DNA from 4 places in the Pseudocitrobacter sp. 73 genome. Region 2 is predicted to be linked to each of the others. Evidence: predicted binding sites of a transcription regulator. Region 2 holds the regulator's gene; each other region holds the start of a gene.
What was found. The regulator CRP, encoded in region 2, controls carbon source genes, mostly activating them, when cyclic AMP is high. The targets are predictions, from matches to a motif close to ATGTGANNNNNNTCACAT.
Positions count from the first base shown of each region.

Region 1: the regulator CRP is predicted to act here: its motif matches at 3,380-3,397, upstream of F0Q32_RS13490 (sugar transporter).
Region 3: the regulator CRP is predicted to act here: its motif matches at 1,857-1,874, upstream of aaeR (HTH-type transcriptional activator AaeR).
Region 4: the regulator CRP is predicted to act here: its motif matches at 899-916, upstream of ldtB (L,D-transpeptidase).

Region 1 covers NZ_VTZO01000011.1:43,583-49,598, forward strand. The annotation lists gene F0Q32_RS13470 (exo-alpha-sialidase) at 1-722, shown strand, start outside; gene F0Q32_RS13475 (YhcH/YjgK/YiaL family protein) at 719-1,189, shown strand; gene F0Q32_RS13480 (SLC13 family permease) at 1,203-2,483, shown strand; gene F0Q32_RS13485 (PhzF family phenazine biosynthesis protein) at 2,467-3,273, opposite strand; gene F0Q32_RS13490 (sugar transporter) at 3,472-4,671, shown strand; gene F0Q32_RS13495 (MarC family NAAT transporter) at 4,710-5,381, opposite strand; gene marR (multiple antibiotic resistance transcriptional regulator MarR) at 5,622-6,016, shown strand, end outside.
Region 2 covers NZ_VTZO01000016.1:164,666-170,681, forward strand. The annotation lists gene F0Q32_RS18055 (YccS/YhfK family putative transporter) at 1-838, opposite strand, end outside; gene crp (cAMP-activated global transcriptional regulator CRP) at 887-1,519, opposite strand; gene F0Q32_RS18065 (OsmC family protein) at 1,822-2,226, shown strand; gene F0Q32_RS18070 (phosphoribulokinase) at 2,358-3,227, opposite strand; gene F0Q32_RS18075 (YheU family protein) at 3,254-3,472, opposite strand; gene F0Q32_RS18080 (hydrolase) at 3,469-4,491, opposite strand; gene mdcA (malonate decarboxylase subunit alpha) at 4,741-6,016, shown strand, end outside.
Region 3 covers NZ_VTZO01000015.1:243,041-249,056, forward strand. The annotation lists gene aaeB (p-hydroxybenzoic acid efflux pump subunit AaeB) at 1-612, opposite strand, end outside; gene aaeA (p-hydroxybenzoic acid efflux pump subunit AaeA) at 618-1,550, opposite strand; gene aaeX (p-hydroxybenzoic acid efflux pump operon protein AaeX) at 1,558-1,761, opposite strand; gene aaeR (HTH-type transcriptional activator AaeR) at 1,892-2,827, shown strand; gene tldD (metalloprotease TldD) at 2,964-4,409, opposite strand; gene yhdP (AsmA2 domain-containing protein YhdP) at 4,482-6,016, opposite strand, start outside.
Region 4 covers NZ_VTZO01000020.1:333,362-339,377, reverse strand. The annotation lists gene F0Q32_RS20515 (helix-turn-helix transcriptional regulator) at 1-58, opposite strand, end outside; gene F0Q32_RS26215 (hypothetical protein) at 96-251, opposite strand; gene ldtB (L,D-transpeptidase) at 1,014-1,934, shown strand; gene F0Q32_RS20505 (GntR family transcriptional regulator) at 2,109-2,825, opposite strand; gene F0Q32_RS20500 (glycoside hydrolase family 1 protein) at 2,846-4,222, opposite strand; gene F0Q32_RS20495 (anion transporter) at 4,329-5,447, opposite strand; gene mntR (manganese-binding transcriptional regulator MntR) at 5,444-5,917, opposite strand.

The DNA.
Region 1 (6,016 bases), on a different contig from region 2:
TCCTTGATAATGGAAACTGGCTGCTGCCCGTCTTTTATTGCCGAACTCAACCCGGCGAAAAATGGGTCGGCAATGATGATATCAGCGCGGTAAAAATTTCCGCTGACGGCGGTCACTCCTGGCGCGATGTCGAGGTACCACAAAGCCTCGGCTGCGTTCATATGAATATTACGCCGCTGCATGACGGTACGCTGGTTGCGCTCTTCCGCAGCCGTTGGGCGGATAACATCTATATCAGCCATTCTGTAGACCATGGCGAGAGCTGGTCGGAGCCGAAAGCAACTGATCTGCCTAACAACAATTCGTCTATTCAGGTGACGACGCTTGCCAGTGGTGAACTCGCGCTGGTGTACAACGCAATGAGCGCGGCGGGCGCTGTAGAACGTCGCGCGTCGCTGTATGACGAAATCGACGACGGCGACAGCAGCCGCAAAGAGCCGACAATTACCGGGCGTTCCGCATTCTGGGGAGCCCCGCGCGCGCCTATGACAGTCGCGATTTCTGCCGATGGCGGGAAAAGCTGGCCGTGGCGGCGCAATCTCGATGAAGGCGACGGCTACTGCATGACCAATAATTCGCTGGAAAAGCTAAATCGCGAGTTCTCCTATCCCAGCATCAAGCAAAGCCCGGACGGTTCTCTGCATATCGCCTACACCTGGTGGCGACAGGCCATTAAGTACGTGCATATCTCCCCTGAGTGGATCAAGGGGCAGGCATCATGATTATTGGCAATCTCAATCATCTATCGCAGGCAGGGCTTCCCGCCGGGGTAAAAAAGATTCTGCTGCGCCCGGAATGTTCACTGTTGGAACTCTCCGCCAGGGAGGATGGTCGCTGGCAACCTGAAGGATGTCGATGGTTCTGTACGCTGGGCATTTCTGACATGCAGCCCGCCGATCTCCGGCATACGGAGTATCACCATCTGTGGGCCGATATTCAGGTGGTGATTACCGGGTGTGAGGGCATTAATGCGGGAACGCGGCCCGTAGCTCGCGAAAGCGATGAAGAACGTAAGCCTGATCTGTTTATCGCCTCTGCCCCTGAAAACAACGTCGCCATTACTCTACACGCCGGTGATTTCGCCGTCTTTATGCCTGAAGAACCTCATCAGGCACTGTGCGCGATTGGAACGACCACATCAGTACGCAAAGCGGTCTTTAAGGTGCCACGCGACATGCTGGAAGCCTAACAGGAGAGAAAAAATGACAATGGAAATGATGTTGGCGTTAGGGATACTGGTTCTGATGATCGTATTGATCATGTCAGACAAAATGCCTTTCGGCGCGCCCCCGCTGCTTGCGTGTTTATTACTGGTTGTCTCGGGTCTGTCTACCGTTCAACAAGCCTTTGCCGGATTCGTAAACCCCAGCGTGATTATGATTGCGGGATTTATGGTGGTGATGGCCGCCTTACAAAAAACCAGACTTATCAATAACGTTAAATCGGCCATGATAAGTCTGGTTAACAAAGGGAGTTATCGTAGCTATGCACTTCTGCTGATTATCGTCATGTTGGGGGCAAGCCTCGCGGGCACGGGGGCGACTGGCTATTACGTGCTGATCCTATCCCTGGTCTCGACCATTCCATATAGCAAAAAACTGCCAACATCAAAGTTGATGATGCCACTGGGTTTTGCCACTAACCATCCGCTCCTTCCGATTAACCTCGCACTTCTTTTTGGTGTAACTGCGACCGTTCTTGAAACAGCCGGTTTTCATCAGGAGATTTCGATGGGGCGCTTTGCATTGGTAAACCTGGTTATGTCGGCGGCCTTTCTTGCATGGAGTCTGCTTGCTTATCGCTTTCTTCCGGATCATCCGATTGCCGATGCCTCCGATGACGCCCTTGCCGCCCGCGAAGAAACGTTCAACGCGCTTCCCGCATGGAAAGAATATTGCACCATCGCCGCATTTGGTATCAGCGTTATCGGCATGATGCTGATGAATATGCTGGGAAACATTGCATTTGTTATACCAGGTCTTGCCGGCGCGTTCGTCCTGATGATTGACGTGTTGGATTTTAAAGAGGTACGCGATCATATGGGCGCTCCCGTCATTCTGATGATGGCTGGGGTAATTGGCGTGGCTGACGCACTGGCGGGCACCGGTTTTACGGCAATGGTAGGCGATGCCGTGGCAGGTGTGCTGGGTTCGGGCGTCTCACCGTTCGTCTTTATCGTCGCCTTTGCGTTGCTGACCAGTACCTGCGCCACATTCACCGGGTCGAATATGGGGTCAGTTTATATTTTTGCCCCTATCGCTATAGCCGCCTGCACCAGTCTTGGGCTCAACCCCACAGCTGCGGCCATCGCGGTTGTCATTTCCGGCTGGAACGGCGGCTATATGCCGATTGACGGAATGCCGGCCATGATACTCGGGATGGGGAAATACAAACTTCCGGAATTCTGGGTGTTCTCCGTACCCATGTATCTCATCCGCATTCTGGCGCTATGCGCAGGCGCTGTCTTTATCTTCCCAATGTAACCTCAGGCAAAAAAAGCGTTCCTTTCAAATAAAGGGACGCTTTCCCACCCATCAATACCCGATTCCCCTGCCATTCGCAGCGTACATCGCCGCCGCGTGCGGAAACCTGACGCGCCAGCATCCGCGTTTTGCCCAGTTTTTCGCCCCAGTAGGGAATGAGCATAGTATGCGATGAGCCGGTTACCGGATCTTCCCATACCGCTTCACCCGGCGAGAAGAATCGGCTGACAAAATCATACGCGCCGTCGCCACGTGCAGTAATCGCCACTTTGTGTTCTCCGGGGATCATGGCGCTAATATTGGGCGTCACCGCCTCAACCTGCTGACGACTCTCCAGTTCAATAACCCAGGCGCGGCCTTTACGTGCATTCAAATACTCCGTAATCCCCAGCGCGGCAAGCATCTCGGCAGGCGGTGTCGCGGGTTGCGTCTCGCCTACCGGAAAATCAAGCGTCAGCCATTCGCCATCGCGCGTGACCGTCTGTTGACCTGATGCGGTTTCAAAGCGGATTGTGCGTTCCGGGTAATGCAATTGCTGAAAAATAACGTGCGCCGTGGCAAGTGTCGCGTGCCCACATAGGTTGACTTCCTGACGTGTGGTAAACCAGCGCAGCTCAAAGCCGCTCGCCTGTTGAACCACAAATGCGGTTTCTGACTGATTGTGCTGCTGGGCCATTTTCAGCAATACCATATCGGGCAACCAGTTCTCCAGCACGCAGACCGCCGCGGCATTCCCCTCAAACGGACGCTCACTGAACGCATCCACCAGATAAATATCAATTTCCCGCATTCTGATCTCCTGTCGCTATTCAATCGTTAAAATGACACAAATCTGTGGGCTACGGCAGTCTGATGAAAAAAATCATGGGCAATACCATTGATTGAACAGATACAAAATGAGACCTACATCACAAAATGATTGTCATTTAACCTATAATGGCTTTAAGATCGTACGTCTCATCCTGACCAAACTACCCCAGAAAATTCTATGACAACGAACACAGTCTCGCGCCACATCGCATGGCTTCGGGTGGTGACGCTCGCCATCGCGGCCTTCATCTTTAATACCACCGAGTTTGTGCCGGTGGGCCTGCTTTCCGATATCGCCGACAGTTTTGGGATGACGACGGCGCAGGTCGGTATCATGCTGACTATCTATGCATGGGTAGTTGCGCTGATGTCACTGCCGTTTATGCTGCTGACCAGCCAGATGGAGCGCCGTAAGTTATTGATTGGCCTGTTTGTGCTGTTTATCGCCAGCCATATCCTCTCTTTCTTTGCCTGGAACTTTACCGTGCTGGTCGTCAGTCGTATCGGTATCGCGTTTGCTCACGCCGTGTTCTGGTCGATCACTGCGTCTCTTGCTATCCGGATGGCACCTGCCGGAAAACGGGCACAGGCGCTGAGTCTGATTGCCACCGGTACCGCACTGGCAATGGTTTTTGGCATTCCGATTGGCCGCATCGTGGGGCAATATTTTGGCTGGCGAACCACCTTCCTGGCCATTGGTTTGGGTGCGCTGCTGACCATGGTGGCGCTGATTAAACTGCTGCCCAAACTGCCGAGTGAGCATTCGGGTTCCCTGAAAAGCCTGCCTGTGCTGTTCCGTCGCCCTGCACTGGTCAGCATTTATCTGCTGACCGTGGTTGTGGTAACCGCCCATTACACCGCATACAGCTATATCGAACCCTTTGTCCAAAACGTTGCCGGGCTGAGCGGGAATTTCGCCACCATACTGCTGCTGATTCTTGGCGGCGCGGGCATCATCGGCAGTATTCTGTTCGGGAAACTGGGTAATTTGCACGCATCTGGACTCATCACCAGCGCGATCGGTCTGCTGTTGATTTGCCTGCTGCTACTATTGCCGGCGTCCCATCAGGCCAGCCACCTTGCGGTACTGAGCGTCTTCTGGGGTGTTGCGATTATGATTATCGGCCTGGGCATGCAGGTGAAAGTGCTGTCGCTGGCACCAGATGCAACCGACGTAGCGATGTCGCTGTTTTCCGGGATCTTTAATATTGGTATTGGTGCGGGCGCGCTGCTGGGAAGCCAGATAAGTAGCCACATCTCAATGGCCTCAATTGGTTATGTCGGGGCGGTTCCGGCGATTGCCGCATTGATCTGGTCGGTGATTATCTTCCGCCGCTGGCCCGCGGCGTCATTAGAAGAGCAGGCGCACCGCTCGTGATGTTAAGTGAGCCGGGCTGATATCCCCGGCTCCCTGTATTACGCGCCCGGCCAGGTGTTAATAATTTCCACCACGCCGTTAATAATAAACTGCACGCCCATACACACCAGCAAGAATCCCATCAGGCGCGAAATGGCTTCGATGCCACCTTTCCCTACCCAGCGCATAATCGCCCCGGAACTGCGCAGGCTGCCCCACAGAATAATCCCCACCAGCGCGAATATAATGGGCGGCGAGACAAGCACCACCCATTCAGGGAAACTCACGCCGTGTTTAATAGTAGACGCCGAGCTGATAATCATGGCGATGGTACCCGGCCCTGCTGTGCTCGGCATCGCCAGCGGCACAAACGCAATATTGGCGGTCGGCTCGTCTTCCAGCTCTTCTGATTTGCTGGACGCTTCCGGGGATTCGTGAGCTTTCTGCTGCGGGAAAAGCATGCGGAAGCCAATGAACGCGACGATCAATCCCCCGGCGATACGCAGGCCAGGTATTGAAATACCGAATGTATTCATCACCAGCTGACCGGCATAGTAAGCCACCATCATAATGGCGAAGACATAAATAGACGCCATCCGTGCCTGATGATTACGTTCTGCCGCGTTCATATTTCCCGCTAATCCGAGAAAAAGCGCTACGGTCGTGAGCGGATTTGCCAGCGGTAAAAGCACCACCAGACCAAGCCCGATAGCCTGAAAAAGTTCAATCATATGAGATACTAGCCTTCTCTGTTTTACGAATAAGTTCGCAGTCTACGCGATGCAGTATAGCGTTTTCGCAGCATCTCTTGCTATGTCACCCCGTTGTACAGAATTTCCTCTTAATGGTAGTTGGATAGTCTCTGTTCAGCGTTTTAGCAAATCGTGGCATCCCTCAATCCATTCAGTTGACTTATGATTGCGTGAGAAATAATATCCACCGCAACTAAAGTACTTGCCAGGGCAACCATTGTGAACATCACAAGCGACCTCTTCAATGAAATCATCCCGCTTGGGCATTTGATTCACATGGTTAATCAGAAAAAAGATCGCTTACTCAACGAGCATCTATCGCCTGAAGACATTACTTCCTCACAGTTCAGGGTCCTCTGCTCTATCCGCTGCAAAGGCAGCATTACACCGGTAGAGCTGAAGAAAATCCTTTCGGTCGATCTGGGCGCGCTTACCAGAATGCTTGACCGATTGCTTTGTCGGGGCTGGATTGCCCGTTTGCCGAATCCTCATGACAAACGCGGCGTACTTATCCAGTTAACGCCAGAAGGCGCTGAAATTTGTGAGAAATGTCATCAGCTTGTTGGGCAGGACCTGCACCAGGAATTAACAAAAAACTTAACGGCAAACGAAGT
Region 2 (6,016 bases):
CCATGACCCGCAGGCGCGCGGCGACGGTTTGTGCGTTCCAGCGAATCACCACTTCGGCGTGGCTGCGCTCGACCAGTTTTTGTACCTCTTCCGGCTGGTGCAGGCTCACCGAGATGTGCTCCTGCAAATCCAGCCCCATCTGGAAGGCGCGTAGCAGGCGCTTGTAATCATTGTGCTGATTCGCCGCCAGCATGTGCATCTGCTGATAGCACTGGGAGATAAGATCGACCACTTTCTGCTGACGGTTGAGCAACGGCGGCAGGGCGGTGTTCGGGTCGGTATGTTGCGTCAGCAGGCTATATTTGGCTTCGCAGTACTCCGCCAGTTGGCGATAGAGCAGGCTTAACGATTCGCGCAGCGGTTGTTCGCGCCACAACCAGAACCAAAACCAGTTAAACAGCCCGTACCACAACGTGCCGAGTGCGTAGATAAGTAACGGCTCCCAGATGGGCATGTTACCCGCCAGGCTTAGGGTAAAAATCGCGGCAATCAGCGAAGCCGGAAGCAATCGCCCGTGCAGTGCGCTGATTTCGGCGGTAACACCCAGCACCATCGCCAGACCCGTGAGGATAAACGGCAGCGGGATATCATCAGCCAGCAGCAATTGCACAATCAGGCTGCATCCGGCGAACAGCGATCCACCAATAATCAGGCGTTTGAAGAAGCGTTTATGGGGAGTATCCAGCCCGGCGATGTTGCAGCAGGCAGGCACTAAAGAGAACAGTAAACCGTGTTGAAGCTGGCCGAGGATCAGGCCGACGGCGACCGGCAAACATAACACCAGCGTTTGCCGCAGTGCATAGTTGACTTCCGGGTGGTAAATCAGCCTGCGCCACATAAGAGACAAAAACGGCGTATTGCGTGAACAATACGCCGTCAGACGGGATTAACGCGTGCCGTAAACGACGATCGTTTTACCGTGTGCGGAGATCAGATTCTGATCTTCCAGCATCTTCAGGATGCGACCCACCGTTTCACGGGAGCAACCAACGATCTGACCGATTTCCTGACGGGTTATTTTGATTTGCATACCGTCCGGGTGGGTCATGGCATCCGGCTGTTTCGCCAGATTCAGCAGCGTCTGTGCGATACGACCGGTAACGTCGAGGAACGCCAGGTTACCGACTTTCTCAGAGGTCACCTGCAGACGGCGCGCCATCTGAGAGGAGAGACGCATCAGGATATCCGGGTTAACCTGGATAAGCTGACGGAATTTCTTATAGGAGATTTCCGCCACTTCACAGGCGGTTTTCGCTCGAACCCAGGCGCTACGTTCCTGGCCCTCTTCAAACAGGCCCAGTTCACCGATGAAATCGCCCTGGTTGAGGTAGGAAAGGATCATCTCTTTGCCTTCCTCATCCTTGATGAGTACTGCCACGGAGCCTTTAACGATGTAATACAGCGTTTCCGCTTTTTCACCCTGGTGAATCAGCGTGCTCTTCGATGGGTACTTATGAATGTGGCAATGAGACAAGAACCATTCGAGAGTCGGGTCTGTTTGCGGTTTGCCAAGCACCATGCGCGGTTATCCTCTGTTATAAGCTATCGCCAGCGGCATAAATCAGGCCGCCACTGGTTGAAATAATATCCTTCCCTCTACCTGGGAAGTCGGTCGTCAAAGATTGTCGCGACCAGTATGTGATGTCCTCTGCATACATGCAGTACGTTTATGTATCTCTGTAGCATCCCGACTGTTTTAGCATAGCTTTCGCCGTGTGTCTCCTGGTGTCTCGCTTCAGCATGACCCAGGTCTACTTCCGTTGCGAGATTTGTTATGTGCGCGTAATCTGACAATAAATTTGCAACTTTGGAGTGACAACTATGCAAGCGCGTGTGAAATGGGTTGAAGGGTTAACCTTCCTGGGTGAATCAGCTTCCGGGCACCAGATTTTGATGGATGGCAACTCAGGTGATAAAGCACCAAGCCCGATGGAAATCGTGCTGATGGCAGCGGGCGGCTGTAGCGCTATCGACGTGGTGTCGATTCTGCAAAAGGGGCGTTATAACGTGACCGATTGTGAAGTTAAACTGACCTCTGAACGCCGCGAAGAAGCCCCGCGTATTTTTACCCACATCAACCTGCACTTCATCGTGACGGGTAAAGAACTGAAAGATGCTGCGGTGTCCCGCGCGGTGGATTTGTCGGCAGAGAAGTACTGTTCAGTGGCGCTGATGCTGGGCAAAGCGGTGAACATTACCCATTCTTATGAGGTGGTGGAGGGGTAAGTTGAGACACCCCTCACCCTAACCCTCTCCCGCAGGGAGAGGGGACTGACCGTGCGGTGTTCAGGTTCTGCGCTGATTTTCTCCCTCTCCCTGCGGGAGAGGGCCGGGGTGAGGGGCCCAGCCTGCACCCTTCACCCAATCTTCTTCCCTTCCATCAACCGCTGCACCAGCGGCGTCATGATCAATTCCATCGCCAGCCCCATCTTGCCGCCAGGCACCACCAGCGTATTCATATGCGAGATAAACGAGCCCTGCAACATTGCCAGCAGCCATGGGAAGTCGATATTGTCGAGATTGCGGAAGTGGATCACCACAAAGCTTTCATCCAGCGACGGAATGCCTTTGGCGGCGAAGGGATCGGAGGTATCGACCGTTGGCACGCGCTGGAAGTTAAGATGTGTGCGCGAGAACTGCGGGGTGATGTAGTTGATGTAATCTTCCATCGAACGGACCACGGAATCCATCACCGCCTCGCGGGAGTGACCCCGCTCGCTGGTGTCGCGGATCATCTTCTGGATCCACTCCAGGTTCACAATTGGCACCACGCCCACCAGTAAATCGACATGTTTCGCCACATCGTGATGCGGCGTAACCACGCCGCCGTGCAGCCCTTCATAAAACAGCACGTCGGTCGGCTCAGGCAGCGGCTGCCACGGGGTGAAGGTTCCCGGCACCTGATTCCACGGCACCGCTTCATCATAGGTATGCAGATATTTTCGCGATTGTCCGGTGCCGCTGTACCCGTACTCGCGGAAGGTTTGTTCCAGCAGGCTGAAGTCGTTGGCATCCGGGCCGAAGTAGCTGATATGACGCCCCATATCGCGCGCCTTACGAATCGCTAAGTCCATTTCCGGACGCGTGTAGCGGTGGAAGCTGTCGCCTTCCACCTCTGCGGCGTGGAGTTTAAGCTGGGCGAAAATCTTGCGGAACGCGAGGCTGGTGGTGGTGGTTCCCGCCCCGCTGGAACCCGTGACGGCGATAACCGGATGTTTGGCAGACATAGCGAACAACTCCCGAGTCGGTAAGATTAACCGCGAAACTGGCTGCGGGGCATGATGTTGACGGTTTCATGAAGTTCCGACCACACCAGTACCGCTTCGCCGCGTTGTAGTTGCTGTTTTACGTCGGCGACCTTTTGCGCAAGTGAACGTTCATATTCACCATAATCGGTGCCTTCACGCAACACAAAGCTTTCAATCAGGTTATCGAGCGTTTCAGCGTCGATGTCTTGCCACGGAATGATCATTTTTCACCTCCAAGCCACGGCATCAGCCAGTTGGGAATACGTTGCTCCAGCCACATTTGCGGTCGGCGGAAGGTGCCGCCGATAAAGCCGACATGGCCGCCATGTTCCGTTAACTGGTATTCGACGCAGGCGGGGAGTGAGTCGGCATCGGGGATAACGTGTTGATCCATAAAGGGATCGTCCTTCGCATGAATAATCAGCGTTGGAATGGCTATCTGATTGAGCAACGGCATGGCGCTACATTGACGATAATAGTCGATAGCGTCGGCGAAACCGTGAATTTTGGCAGTAATCAAGTCATCAAATTCACGGATTTTGCGCACGCGCTTAAGCTGGCGCAAATCGACCGGCAGCGTGCCAGGATACGCCGCCAGTTTGCGCGAGGCGTTGCCTTTTAACAGGTTGAGCAAATAGCGCTGATACACCCGCGAAAAGCCCTTTTCCATATGATAGCTACAGGCCTCCAGCACAAATGGCGCGGAGACAATCACCGCAGCATCCAGCGGAACCGTAGGGCCTTCTTTCGCCAGCAGGCAGGCCAGCATGTTGCCGCCGAGTGAATAACCGACCGCCGCCGTGGGCGCATCGCCCAGTTCCTGCTTCAGCCAGTTTAAAAACCAGGTGCCGTCTTCTGTTTCACCGGAGTGATAAATACGGTTAAGGCGATTCGGTTCGCCGCTGCAGCCGCGAAAATGCATCACCACGCCGAGCCAGCCGCGTTCTTTCGCTGCCTGAATCAGACCGTGTGCATAGGGGCTGTGCAGGCTGCCTTCCAGACCGTGAAACACCACCAGGCGGGGTTTGTGCTTCGCCTGCATGGGATCTTCGCTCCAGGCGATATCCAGAAAGTCGCCGTCGGGTAAATCGAGGCGCTGCCAGTGCGGCGTAAAGTGTAGCCGACGGCGGATGAGCCTCGGCAGCATGGTTTGCAGATGCGGGTTGCTGATGCCGGGCATCGGGCGAAACGTGGAAGAATCGTCCTGTGGGACAGCAAACTCTGCGGGAGTAATTTGGGCCATAACGTTGCGATGTTCTCTTTTAATCTGCTGACTACTATACCGTCACTTTTTGATTCTGTTTAAGAAAATGGGCGGTGGTAGCCTCTTTTACCCCTTTTTGAGTTGACCTGCGTCACAAATTTTTAATGTGATTATTACTCTCAGGCTAATGATTCCTTCCTAAGCTTAATTGATGACTTTCTCACCAGGGTTCAGACTCTTCTCAGTGTTAAGCAAATCAAAATGATTCGCTGAATCAGGAGGTTAATAATGTTATCTGGGCAAACACCCGCACGGGTATGGAACACGCGACGCACTGAGAAACAGCGCCGCCTGGCGTCTGTACCGGTGCAGGGCAAGGTGCTACCGACGGCAGACCTTGTCGCAATGCTGGAAAAACTGATCGCGCCGGGCGACAGAGTGGTATTAGAAGGGAATAACCAAAAACAGGCAGATTTCCTGTCTCGTTCCCTTGCTGAAGTGAACCCGCAGATTGTTCATGACCTGCATATGATCATGCCAAGCGTAGGTCGCAGTGAACACCTCGACATCTTCGAGAAAGGCATCGCTCATAAGCTGGATTTCTCTTTCTCCGGCACGCAGAGCCTGCGTATTTCGCAACTGCTGGAAGATGGCTTGCTGGAGATCGGTGCGATTCACACTTACATCGAACTCTACTCCCGTCTTTATGTTGACCTGGCCCCGAACGTGGCGCTGATTGCCGGTTTTAAAGCCGACAGCAAAGGCAACCTTTACACCGGCGCCAGTACTGAAGATACGCCAGCGCTGGTTGAAGCGGCCGCCTTCCACGACGGTATCGTCATCGCACAGGTAAACGAACTGGTGGACGACGAATGCGACCTGCCGCGCGTGGATATTCCCGGCTCGTGGATTGATTTCGTGGTCGTCGCAGACAAACCGTTCTTTATCGAACCGCTGTTTACCCGCGACCCGCGTCTGATTAAACAAGAACACATCCTGATGGCGATGATGGCGATTAAAGGCATCTACGCAGAGCATCAGGTGCAGTCACTCAACCACGGTATCGGTTTTAACACCGCCGCGATTGAACTGCTGCTGCCAACCTACGGCGAACAGCTCGGCCTGAAAGGCAAAATCTGTAAACACTGGACGCTTAACCCGCATCCGACGCTGATCCCGGCGATTGAGAGCGGTTGGGTGGAAAGCGTGCACTGCTTCGGTGGCGAACTGGGGATGGAAGAGTACATCCGCGCCCGTCCTGATGTGTTCTTTACCGGTGCCGACGGTTCAATGCGTTCTAACCGCGCGTTCTGCCAGTTAGCAGGTCAGTACGCGGTGGATATGTTTATCGGTTCAACGTTACAGGTTGATGGCCTCGCCAACTCCTCGACCGTCACCCGTGGTCGTCTCTCCGGTTTCGGTGGCGCGCCAAACATGGGCCATGACCCACACGGTCGTCGTCATGCAACGCCTGCCTGGCTGAACATGATCACCGAACCAGACCCGATGCAGCGCGGTAAAAAACTCGTCGTCCAGATGGTGGAAACCTTCCAGGCGGGTGTGA
Region 3 (6,016 bases), on a different contig from region 2:
GTCAACTTCTTCACTGTCGCCATGCTTGATGCACAGCTGCATCAGGCGATATTGATCGATAAGCAGGTTATCCAGTTCAAGGTCGATCTCTTTTTTGATCGATCGCGGGGAGAAAAGCAGATCGGCCATGATCGCGCAGACGATACCAATAACGATCTCGCTACAGCGTTCGACCGCAAATTGCGGCGTCAGGAGCGGTTCGGCCTGAATAGTGATAACGATAATCAGCGCCGTGTAACCCGCCAGCCCCCACGCATAGGAGTTTTCGACGCGGACCAGCGAGGAGAGCCAGGTACAAAAACCGGCCCAGATACAGCACACCAGAACCATTAGCAACGGCGCGCGGATCATCATAATAATGATGGTTAACGCCGCGATACAGCCGATAAAGGTCCCGATGATACGTAGCATCCCGCGGTAGCGGATAGCGCCGGAATAGGGTTCACCACCGGCGGCAAATGCCGGGCCTGCCGCGACGATTGCTGCCGTCAAAACCGCCCAGCGCGGCGTTTCCAGCTCAAAGTGGAAACCGACAAACAGCGCCAGCACAATCGCGCAAGCCAGTTTAATGGCAAAGCGGATGTGCTGATTGGCAATGCTAAAAATGCCCATAACGATTAACCGAACTCACGCAGACGCAGCGCCAGTTTCTGGAAGAAGGTCATGTTCTGCGCGTCCCGGTCTTTTTCACCGGTAATCACCACCGTCGCGGTTGTCCCGGCAGGCCAGATATTATCCTGCTGTTCATCAAGATGAATACGGACCGGCACACGCTGCGCCAGACGTACCCATTCCAGGTTGGAATCAATGGTTGCCATGCCTTTCGCATCATTGCTGCTGCTGGCGTTGGTTACGCCCGCCGCGATGCTATCTACGGTGCCTTTGATAACACGGTTGCTGCCAAGCGGGGTGACTTCCGCACGATAGCCTTTTCGCACGCCTTCCAGTTTGGTCTCTTCCAGGTAGGCCAGTACGTAGAACGAATTCTTTTTCACCAGCGCCACTGCCGTAGAACCACGGGTAATAAACTCACCGTTAAAGACGTTGAGGTTGGTTACCCAACCGGCGGCAGGCGCGCGGATAACGGTGCGGTCAAGGTCAAGACGTGCGAGGTCGCGGGTTGCCTGTGCCTTGGCTAACTGATGCTCGACGGTTTGCAGGACGTTATTGGCCTGGTCGATTTCCTCACGCGACATCGCCTGAATGCCTAACTGGTTACGACGTCCGGCTTCCCGACGCTTCTCGCTGGCGAGCGCTTTGTAATACGCCACATCGGCTTCAGCTTCTTCCAGTGCTTTCTGGTATCGTGGCTGGTCAATGGTAAACAATACCTGGTCTTTACTAACCAGTTGGTTATCCTTGATATTTACCTGAGTAATCAGCCCGGAGACATCGGGCGCGATGGCGACCACGTCTGCACTGAAACGCGCATCACGCGTCCACGGCGACTCGGTGTAGTACACCCAGGCGCGGAAAATGGCGATAAAAGCCAGAATAACCAGTATCAGTGTGATGGCTGTACGGGAGATTTTTCTTATTAGCGTTTTCACATCTACCTCAAACGAACAAACGTGATATCAGATAAAAAAGACAGCAATACAATGCCGTATTGAACAGCGCAGGGTGCCAGACAAAGTCATAGATACCGGTTGGAATAAGCAGTCGCCTCACCCCCCAGAAGATGGCGAGCGACAATAGCAACTCAAAGAAGATCGGCGGGAATGACAGGCCGAAAATCACAATGACAGGAAACAGACTCATGTTGACCTTGGTTTAGACTAGCGTGCAGGTGAGAGTGCGCTTTAATTATTCAGCTAACAGTATATTAACGTAACTGTTATGCCGTTATCTATATATTGTGATCTAAATCACTTTTAAGCCAGAGTGAATAATGGAACGACTAAAACGAATGTCGGTGTTTGCCAAAGTGGTCGAGCAAGGCTCGTTCACCGCCGCCGCGAAACAGCTTCAGATGAGCGTCTCTTCCATCAGCCAGACTGTATCAAAGCTGGAAGATGAGTTACAAGTTAAGCTGTTAAACCGCAGCACGCGTAGTATAGGTCTCACAGAAGCCGGCAAAATATATTACCAGGGATGCCGCCGTATGCTGTTTGAGGCTCAGGATGTCCACGAACAGCTCTACGCGTTTAACAACACACCTATCGGTACGCTGCGAATTGGCTGTTCTTCAACTATGGCACAAAATGTCCTCGCGCGGATCACCGCGGAGATGTTGAAGGAGTACACCGGCCTGACGGTAAATCTGGTCACGGGTATTCCGGCCCCGGATCTGATTGCCGATGGTCTGGATGTGGTCATTCGCGTTGGCGCATTGCAGGATTCCAGCCTCTTCTCGCGCCGGTTAGGCTCGATGCCGATGGTTATCTGCGCGGCTAAAAGTTATCTACAACATGCAGGCATTCCAGAGAAGCCCGCCGACCTCGCCAACCATTCATGGCTGGAATACAGCGTGCGTCCGGATAACGAATTTGAGCTGATCGCCCCCGAAGGCCTGACCACACGCCTCATTCCTGAAGGGCGATTTGTGACTAACGATCCGATGACGCTTAGCCGCTGGCTCTCTGCGGGTGCGGGGATCGCGTACGTGCCGCTCATGTGGGTGATCGAAGAGATTAACCGTGGCGAGGTGGAAATTTTGCTGCCGCGCTACCAGTCCGATCCGCGTCCGGTTTACGCACTTTATACCGAGAAAGATAAGCTGCCACTGAAAGTGCAGGTGTGTATTAATTACCTGACCGATTATTTTGTCGAGGTGGCCAGGCTGTATCAGGGGATGCGGGGTAAAGATGAGACGGGAGAACGTTGAGGCATTTCGCCTGATGGCGCTACGCTTATCAGGCCTACTCGATCGGTTGGCCGGATAAGGCAAAGCCGTCATCCGGCAACAACGCGCACAACACCGTAGGCCGAATAAGGCGAAGCCGCCATCCGGCAAGGCAAAATTACGCGGTGCCACCCACGGTCAGGTTATCAACCTTCAGCGTCGGCTGACCCACGCCAACCGGCAGGCTCTGCCCCTCTTTACCGCAAACGCCCACGCCGTTATCCAGCTTCAGGTCGTTACCGACCATGGAAATCTGCTGCATGGTTTCAATACCGGAACCAATCAGCGTCGCGCCTTTCACCGGTTTCGTGACTTTACCGTTTTCAATCAGATACGCTTCTGACGTCGAGAAGACGAATTTCCCGGAGGTGATATCCACCTGGCCGCCGCCAAAGTTCGGCGCGTAAATGCCGTACTCAACGGATTCGATAATCTCCTGCGGCGTCGATTTCCCGGCCAGCATGTAAGTGTTGGTCATACGCGGCATCGGCAGATGCGCATAGGATTCACGACGGCCGTTCCCGGTCGGTGCAACGCCCATCAGACGCGCGTTGAGTTTGTCCTGCATGTAGCCTTTCAGAATGCCATTTTCGATCAGCACGTTGTACTGACCCGGCGTACCTTCATCATCAATAGCCACAGAGCCACGGCGATCCTGCATGGTGCCGTCATCGACGACCGTACACAGTTCAGAGGCCACCAGCTCGCCCATCTGACCGCTGAAAACAGAAGTGCCGCGACGGTTGAAGTCGCCTTCCAGACCGTGACCTACCGCTTCATGCAGCAGCACACCCGGCCAGCCTGCGCCCAGCACCACCGGCAGCGTTCCCGCAGGCGCCGCGACGGCTGAAAGATTTACCAGCGCCATACGCACGGCTTCTTTTGCCCATGCATCCGCGCGCACTTCACCATCGAGGTCTGCCAGGAAATAGTCGTAGCCAAATCGACCGCCGCCGCCACTCGCGCCGCGTTCACGTTTGCCGTTATCGTCAACCTGAACACTGACAGACAAGCGCACCAGCGGGCGAACATCCGCCGCCAGCGTACCGTCCGTTGCGGCGACCAGGATCAGTTCATACACGCCCGTCAGGCTGGCAGACACTTCCTGTACGCGCTTATCAGCCGCACGCGCGACTTTATCGACGCGACGCAAAATATCGAGTTTCTCTTCACGGGTCATGCTTTGCAGCGGATCGAGCGAGGTATAGAGCGGAGAGTGGTCTACCGCGCCCAGCGTGTGCACCTTGCCATCACCCGCGTCACGAACGATGGTCCGCGCCGCCTGTGCGCTCTGCTCAAGTGCCAGCAGGCTAATCTGATCTGCGTAGGCAAACCCGGTTTTTTCACCGCTCACCGCACGCACGCCAACACCCTGGTCGATATTGTAAGAACCATCTTTAATGATGCTGTCTTCTAAAACCCAGGATTCGTGATAGCTCGACTGAAAATAGAGATCGCCATAATCGAGACGGCGCTCGGCGAGTTGACCAAGAATGTCAAACAGGCGCTGATGATTCAGGCCGTTCGCTGCCAGCAATTGTTCACTTACCAGGTTTAGACTCATTATTCGCTACTCGTTAGTTACCGCTAAAATGCTCGTGTTAAAAGAGTGAGGCAATTGTGCGATTGCGTCAAATCATTGCTTCGTATCGCTGCGCGCCTGGCGCAGAACTTCATTGATTTGCGGCGAATCGATTGGCCCGGTGATGCGATAACGCAGAATTGAGACTTTGCTCCACAGCGGCCCCAGCACTTTACTGGCCGCGAAGACGGCTGCACCGACAATCGGGTTAATGGCAAACGCCGCTGCCACACCGACAGTTGCAGAAATCTCAGGCGCAACAATGGCTTCCATCGCCAGTTGACGGCGGACTAAATCGACCGAACCTTTCATGGCGATATCCGCTTCCAGGCCATCAACCAGGGTGTCATCCGTGTTCAGCACGCCGTCTTTAATCCAGGCGGTGCTGCGGATAGAGTCAAAATAGAAGCCTTCCGTAAAGGTATCGCTAAAATCAAAGCGCAGTTTACGCAGCAGCGCATCGACGCTCAGCAGGCGCAGCAGCTGACCCGCATGGCCAGTGCTCAAATCGGTAAACTGGCCTTTGCCAATACGCGTTTTCAAAATACCGTTCAGCGACGGGACATCCGGCTGCCACGGACTGGCGCGCCAGTGTAAGTCGTAATCCAGGTCAATTGAGGAGTCGCGGATTGGCGTGGCGATACCAAAGAACGCCACCGCATCATCAATTTTCTTGCCGCGCAATTTTCCTTTCAGCGACGTCCGCTGACTATTCAGCCCATTAACCCATTCGCCGTCGCTGGTCAGCCGCGCGAAGCCGGTATCCACCAGGCCGTTACTGAGCGTCAGGGTGTCGCCTTTAATGGCAAAATCGCCGTCGATACGGCCATATTTCTGCCCCCATAGCCAGCATTCCGCACAACGAAGCTGAAGATCCGGCCAGCCACTGAAATCGATGCGATTACGGGTGAGCGGGCCTGTCGACGCCGCCGAGGCCTGCGTCAGCGGCGTCGCGGATGGGTTGTAATACAGATAGCGAATTGCCGCCTGCCACGGTGCATTGTCGTGCATGGTCAGCGTGGCATTCACTTCGCGGCCCTGCGCATCAACTTTGGTACCCTGCGCCGACGGCTGCGAAACGATGCTCAGGTTATTCCACTGCTGCCCGCCTAAGGTCAGCGACGGCGTGCGCAGCGTGACCTGTTTCGGGAAAACGGCGGCGGAGCTTGCATCACTGGCCGCGCCCTGCTGGAACAACGCCAGCCACTGTGCGCCATCCATGGGTGGGAGATTTAGCTCAACGCCCTGCTGCTGGGGCAACGGCGGATTAGTGCGGCTGTCGCTTGCCCAGATTGCGCGATCCAGCGTCAGTTTCTGGTTGAGCAACCAACGACTATTGAGATGATTATTACTTCCCACTTTGCCGGTTAAATCGAAGCTTTTCAGGTTGCCATCAACGTCAATTTTCACCGGAAGCGGCTCACCGGCGGCTTTATCGACCGGTGCAGGTAAGTGACTACTCACATTTTTCAGGTCAGCGGTGACGCCTACCTTGTACGTGGGGCTACCGCGATACGGCAGCTCAATAGCGACTTTCCCCTGCCACGGCACGGTGCCGCTGATTTCGTCGTTGACAGCTTTCGGCAGTA
Region 4 (6,016 bases), on a different contig from region 2:
GTTCCAAAACAGTTTGCTGATGGTATTGTCTAATCAATTTCAAGGCTTTATTTAACATACTTGTACCTACTTGTTTTGAAACCAGGGAGGACACATTACTCGTCTCCCCCTTCAAAATAGTTAATCACTGTACATATGATGTTAGCTACGCGAATTGCGAGTTTCACACCTTTCCATCCAGTAACCAACCACTTCTTCAAGGTTGATTTGCTCTGTGCCTGCTGTTCTTTAGTTAAGCTGTCTTTTTTCATGTCGACTTTTTCCTTATGTCCGATGGCGCGTGAACATTTTGCTCACTTAAACACCAAAGGCTCGCCCTCATAAGGATGAGATTGAACAGCACTAGCTCCCCGCTCCACGAACCCTCTGTCGCCCAGAGGGTTCGAATACCCATCATGCTATGCTGCCAGTACTGCCCGGAGGCGTCAGGAGCCATGCGTGGGGGTAAAAAGGTAGAAAGCAGTTAAGCTTTCCGCGAGTTTTGCAACTCAGTTGATGACGATTTATCTCAAGTCTTAACTAATGCTTTCATGCTACAGCATTTATCTGAAAATGCAGAATTTTTTTTATAGCTTTTATAACTAAATCATGGATTCGAATATAACGAAAAGAACTATCAGTCACCTATATTTTCATTAAAATGCTGGATTTTTCGGCAGATAACCTGCTTGAGAACAGAATCAAAAATCATACAAAGATAATTTCGTCAAATCTTCTAGGAAGCACAGAAGCACCACATCCCATGATTTTTTTACTACCTTTGAAACTGCATGGTAACGTTGCTGGTAACTAACACGGAAGTATCCTGAGGAATGTGACAAACCGCCTATTATGCCACAATTCCGAATTAAAATCGCCCGCCTTCGTAACGGGCTAAACTGTCACCTAAGTGAAAAAAATGTGATTTCGTACACATCTGAATTCCCTGTTGCCGGGAATGCACATATAATGCGCTTCCATCATACATCCGATTTTCCAACCACAGCCTGAGTGGCACTGATATCTCGAACAACATGAACATGAAATTAACAACACTTTTCGCTGCGGCGCTTGCAGTCGTTGGCTTCTGTAAAACCGCATCCGCAGTGACATATCCGTTACCGACGGATGGTAGTCGTGTCATTGGTCAGAATCAGGTGATCACCATCCCTGAAAACAACAAGCAGCCGCTGGAATACTTTGCGGCGCAGTATCAGATGGGTCTTTCCAACATGCTGGAAGCTAACCCGGGCGTGGATACGTATCTGCCAAAAGGCGGCACCGTACTGACCATTCCACAGCAGCTGATTCTGCCGGATACCGTGCATGAAGGTATCGTGATCAACAGCGCGGAAATGCGTCTGTACTACTACCCGAAAGGCACTAACACGGTCATCGTGCTGCCAATCGGTATCGGCCAGTTGGGCAAAGACACGCCGATTAACTGGACCACCAAAGTAGAACGTAAGAAAGCGGGCCCGACCTGGACGCCGACAGCGAAAATGCACGCGGAATATCGCGCCGCGGGTAACCCACTGCCAGCAGTGGTTCCGGCTGGCCCGGATAACCCGATGGGTCTCTACGCGCTGTACATCGGTCGCCTGTATGCGATTCACGGCACTAACGCCAACTTTGGTATCGGTCTGCGCGTAAGCCACGGTTGTGTGCGTCTGCGTAACGAAGACATCAAGTTCCTGTTCGAAAGCGTACCGGTCGGTACTCGCGTCCAGTTTATTGATGAGCCGGTGAAAGCCACCACAGAACCCGATGGTAGCCGCTTCATTGAAGTTCACAATCCGCTGTCAACGACTGAAGCCCAGTTTGAAGGCGGTGAAACCGTTCCGGTTACGCTGAACTCTGCGGTGCAGAAAGTGACCTCTCAGTCTGACGTAGACCAGGACGTGCTGAGTCAGGCGATTCAGAATCGTGCCGGTGTGCCGATTCGTCTGAACTGATTCGGTTCAGATGTGAAAATGGCGAAGCTGATGCTTCGCCATTTTTTTTGGGTATTGGTGCGTTTTTTCCCCTCACCCCGGCCCTCTCCCACAGGGAGAGGGAGAAAACGAGCACAATCGGTTCCCTCTTCCTGTGGGAGAGGGTTAGGGTGAGGGCACCAACGCGCACTCCCCTCACCCATTATTCACCATCACAAACCCGCCATGATCGTAACGATAATGACAGTGTGCGTACTCCAGTGGCGTACCGTCTTCCAGATAAATAACCTGCTCCAGTTCCAGCACCGGGTCAGTCTCGTCGCAGTTGAGATACTCTCTGTCGCAGGCATTCGGTTTACAGGCGCGCACCACACGATATGAGCCCATCATCTTTAAGCCCAGCGTTTCGCGCACGTAGCGAAATACCGAACTTTCCAGATGTGATTTATTGAGCCCCGGCACCAACGCGACCGGCATTACTGTCATATCCAGCGAAATCGGTTCACCGTTGACTAAACGCAGGCGGATAAAGTCATACACCGGCGCATCGGCACTGATCAGCAGAGAGGTTTGTTCTTTTTCATCCGGGAAGCGCACCTCAAATGCAATCACCTGGCTTGTTACTTCACCAAGATGTCGCCAGGTTTCCGTTGCGCCGAAATAGTCGCTGCCCGCGACATCCCACTGCGAAAGCTGGCGGAAGTTTTTACGCACAAACGTCCCCTGCCCCTGACGCGCATAGATAATGCCTTCAACAATCAGCTGGCGCATCGCCTGCTGAATGGTCATGCGGCTGGTGTTGAATTCAGCCGCCAGCGCCAGCTGATCGGGCAGCGGTTCTGTCGCCGGGTAGCGCTGGCTCAGAATACGCTGCTTAATTTCCTGTGCGATGGAGAGGTACTTCGCCGCCATCTTCCGCTCCTTAATGGGTGTTACATCTCTTCGCCGTTGCTGTGAATCGCCCGCTTCAACCACGCGTAGCTTTTCTTCGGCACGCGGCGCAAATCTTTCAAATCATGGTTTTCCCGGTTCACATACACCACGCCATAACGCTTACGCATGTCGCCCTGGGAGCTGAGAATATCAATTAACCCCCAGCCCAGATAGCCTATCACCTGTGCGCCATCCTCAAAAATGGCCTCTTTCATAGCGTTGATATGGTCGCGATGGTAGGCGATGCGATAATCATCGGCGACGGGCGTTTCGCCATCCCAGGATTCAATCACACCAATGCCGTTCTCTATCGGGAAGACCGGCAGACGCCAGTCGTTATAGTATCGCGTTATGATGCTGCGGAACCCAAGCGGATCGATTTGCCAGTTCCATTCGGTGGCTTTCAGGTGCGGGTTGGGGGTATCGCCAAAGCGCATATAGTTATTGACGGCAGTGCCTTCCTGAATGGGATCGCTGCTCAACGTGCGGCTGGCATAGTAGCTAAAGGCCATATAATCATTTTTTAGCGTCGCCAATGCGGCGAGGTCTTCTTCGCGATAAATATCACGCAAACCTTCTCTCTCGACAAATGCCATCACTTCCGGGCTGTAGCCCTGCCCCGCAAACGCGCGTAACAGATTCTGATTGAAGAATTCGTCGAGTTGACGGGCGCAGAACACATCGCGCGGTTTACAGGTTGCCGGGTACACCTGGGCGTGCGCCAGCATGCCGCCCATCAGCTTGCCGGGTTTGGTTTCATGCAGATAGTGTGTGAGATGTGCGTGCGCCATCATCACGTGGTGCTGAATCTGATAAAGCTCGCGTAACGTTTTCTCACCCTGCATATAACCGGAAATCAAAAATGCTTCCGGCATATGGTAAAGGTTCTGTTCATTGAAGGTGAGCCACCAGGTCACCTGGTCGCCAAAGCAATCGATCATCTTCTTGCCATAGCGGATGAACGCGTCCATTACCCGGCGATCGGTGAAACCGTTGTATTTTTCCGCCAGCGCCAGCGGCATGTCGAAATGATAGAGGCAAATCATCGGCGCGATGCCGCGCGCGACAAGCCCATCGATAAAGCGTTGATAAAACGCGATCCCTTCGTCATTAAACTCACCGTCGCCGTCCGGGCAAACGCGGCTCCAGGCAATCTGGAAGCGGTAACAGTTCATGCCCAGATCCTGCATTAAATCAAAATCTTCGTCGAAGCGATGGTAGCTATCGGTGGCGACCTTCCAGTCAGAGGCATGCTCTTTCGGCTCGCGAATGTCATACACCGACATCCCCTTTCCGCCCTCGTTCCATGCGCCTTCGGTTTGCATGCTGGAAACAGAGTTTCCCCAAAGAAAATCAGCTGGCAGTGTGTTCATCATGACGCCCTCAAATATGACTAGTCAAATAATATATATGGCTAGTCATATTAGAAAGCGCTGTGTGACGCAACGAAAAGGCTCACGTTTTGTGAGCCTGTCTGAAAGATTAAAGGAGACCGAGGAGATGCAGCAGACCGTAACCGGCCAGCGCCGCCCACAGCAGCATGGGGAGAGAATAGAGATGGAAGCGCCACCAGATACGGCGATCGTTCGCCATACGTAGCGCAATCAGGTTGGCAAGCGAGCCGGGCAACAGGCCAAAACCGCCGACGTTCACCGCCCATGCGAGCAGAATGGAGGGCGGGACATAATTAAGCAGCAAAATCGTTGAAGGCACGTTGCTGATCACCTGCGAAAGACCAATCGCCGTAAGCCATAAAGAAACATTCGACAGTTGCCCGACGCCATGCAGTGAATGCTGCAATGCTGGCAGTTGCGTCAGCAGATGCACATCAATGAACATCGCCATAAAGACCAGCAGCAGGGACCAGTCGACACTGTAAACCACGCGCCGCTCCAGCAGCAGGAAGCCCACGGCCACGCACACCAGCCCCCACAGTTCGAGCTTCATCTCCAGTGCCGCGAGGAAAACCAGATAGAAGGCCAGGCAGCACCATACCAGCTTTGGCCGCCATGAAGGTGTGGTATCGCTGCTTTGAAATTGCAGTTTTTTCGCTGGAAAACAGCACCAGCAGAGAACGAGCAGCGTCGCCATCATCGCCAGCGCCAGCGGTAACATTTGCAATGTAAAAGCCGGGAAGCTCAGGCCGGAGCGGCCCCACAGCAAAATATTCTGCGGGTTGCCGATGGGCGTGAGCAGTGAACCGGAGTTTACTGCCAGCGCCTCGAAAATAATCAAGCGGTTAACCGGAATGGCGCACCATTTTTTGAGCGTCAGCGTGAGCGGCACAATAATAAACAGCGCCACATCATTGGTCAGAAAGGTCGATAGCAACGCCGCCGCCAGCACCATAAAGATAGCCAGCTGTCGCTCGGTAACGAAACGCCGCGCCATCTTACGCCCGAGCACATCAAAATAACCGCTCTGCTCAACGCCTTTAGTGAGCAGCATTAAACCGCTCAGGGTAATGATGGTATGCCAGTCAATCGCGGCCGGCCAACGCGCCGGGGCAAACGGAACCAGAAACGTGAGGATTATGCCAATGAGCAGCAACAGATGCAGAAAACGATCGCGCGCCAGCGACCGAATAAAAGGAGGTGTCATTCAACGTACTGCCCATGTTTTTGGGTAAACTGACGGAACATGTCCAGCGTCTCTTCGCTGACATGATGTTCAATGCCTTCGGCATCACGACGGGCGGTATCCTGGCTAACGCCCAGCGCCAGTAAAAAGCTCTCGACAACCTGATGACGCTCGCGGCTCTCCTGAGCCAGCTTCTCGCCTTCAGGCGTTAAGAAAACGCCACGCCATGGGATCTGCTCGATCAGCCCCACGCCCGCCAGACGTTTTAACATTTTCGCGACAGTCGGCTGCGACACGCCCAGCCGCGCGGCCATATCCACCTGACGCGCCTCGCCCACTTCACGGATCAAATCAGAAATCAGCTCGACATAGTCATCAATCAGCTCGCGGCGATGCGCTTCACGCACCTGACGGAACCCTTCAACGTGTTCTTCCACATTCACCAGCTGCGTCACTTTTTTTGTTGTTGGCTTACCTGCGCGGCGGTTCATAGCACTTCCTCATCGGTGTGACGCGTCAAAGCATCTTATAAATTGCCCCCATTGTAATGGATCGTGCTCTGAGTACAAAAATTTAACGTTTAGCCATAG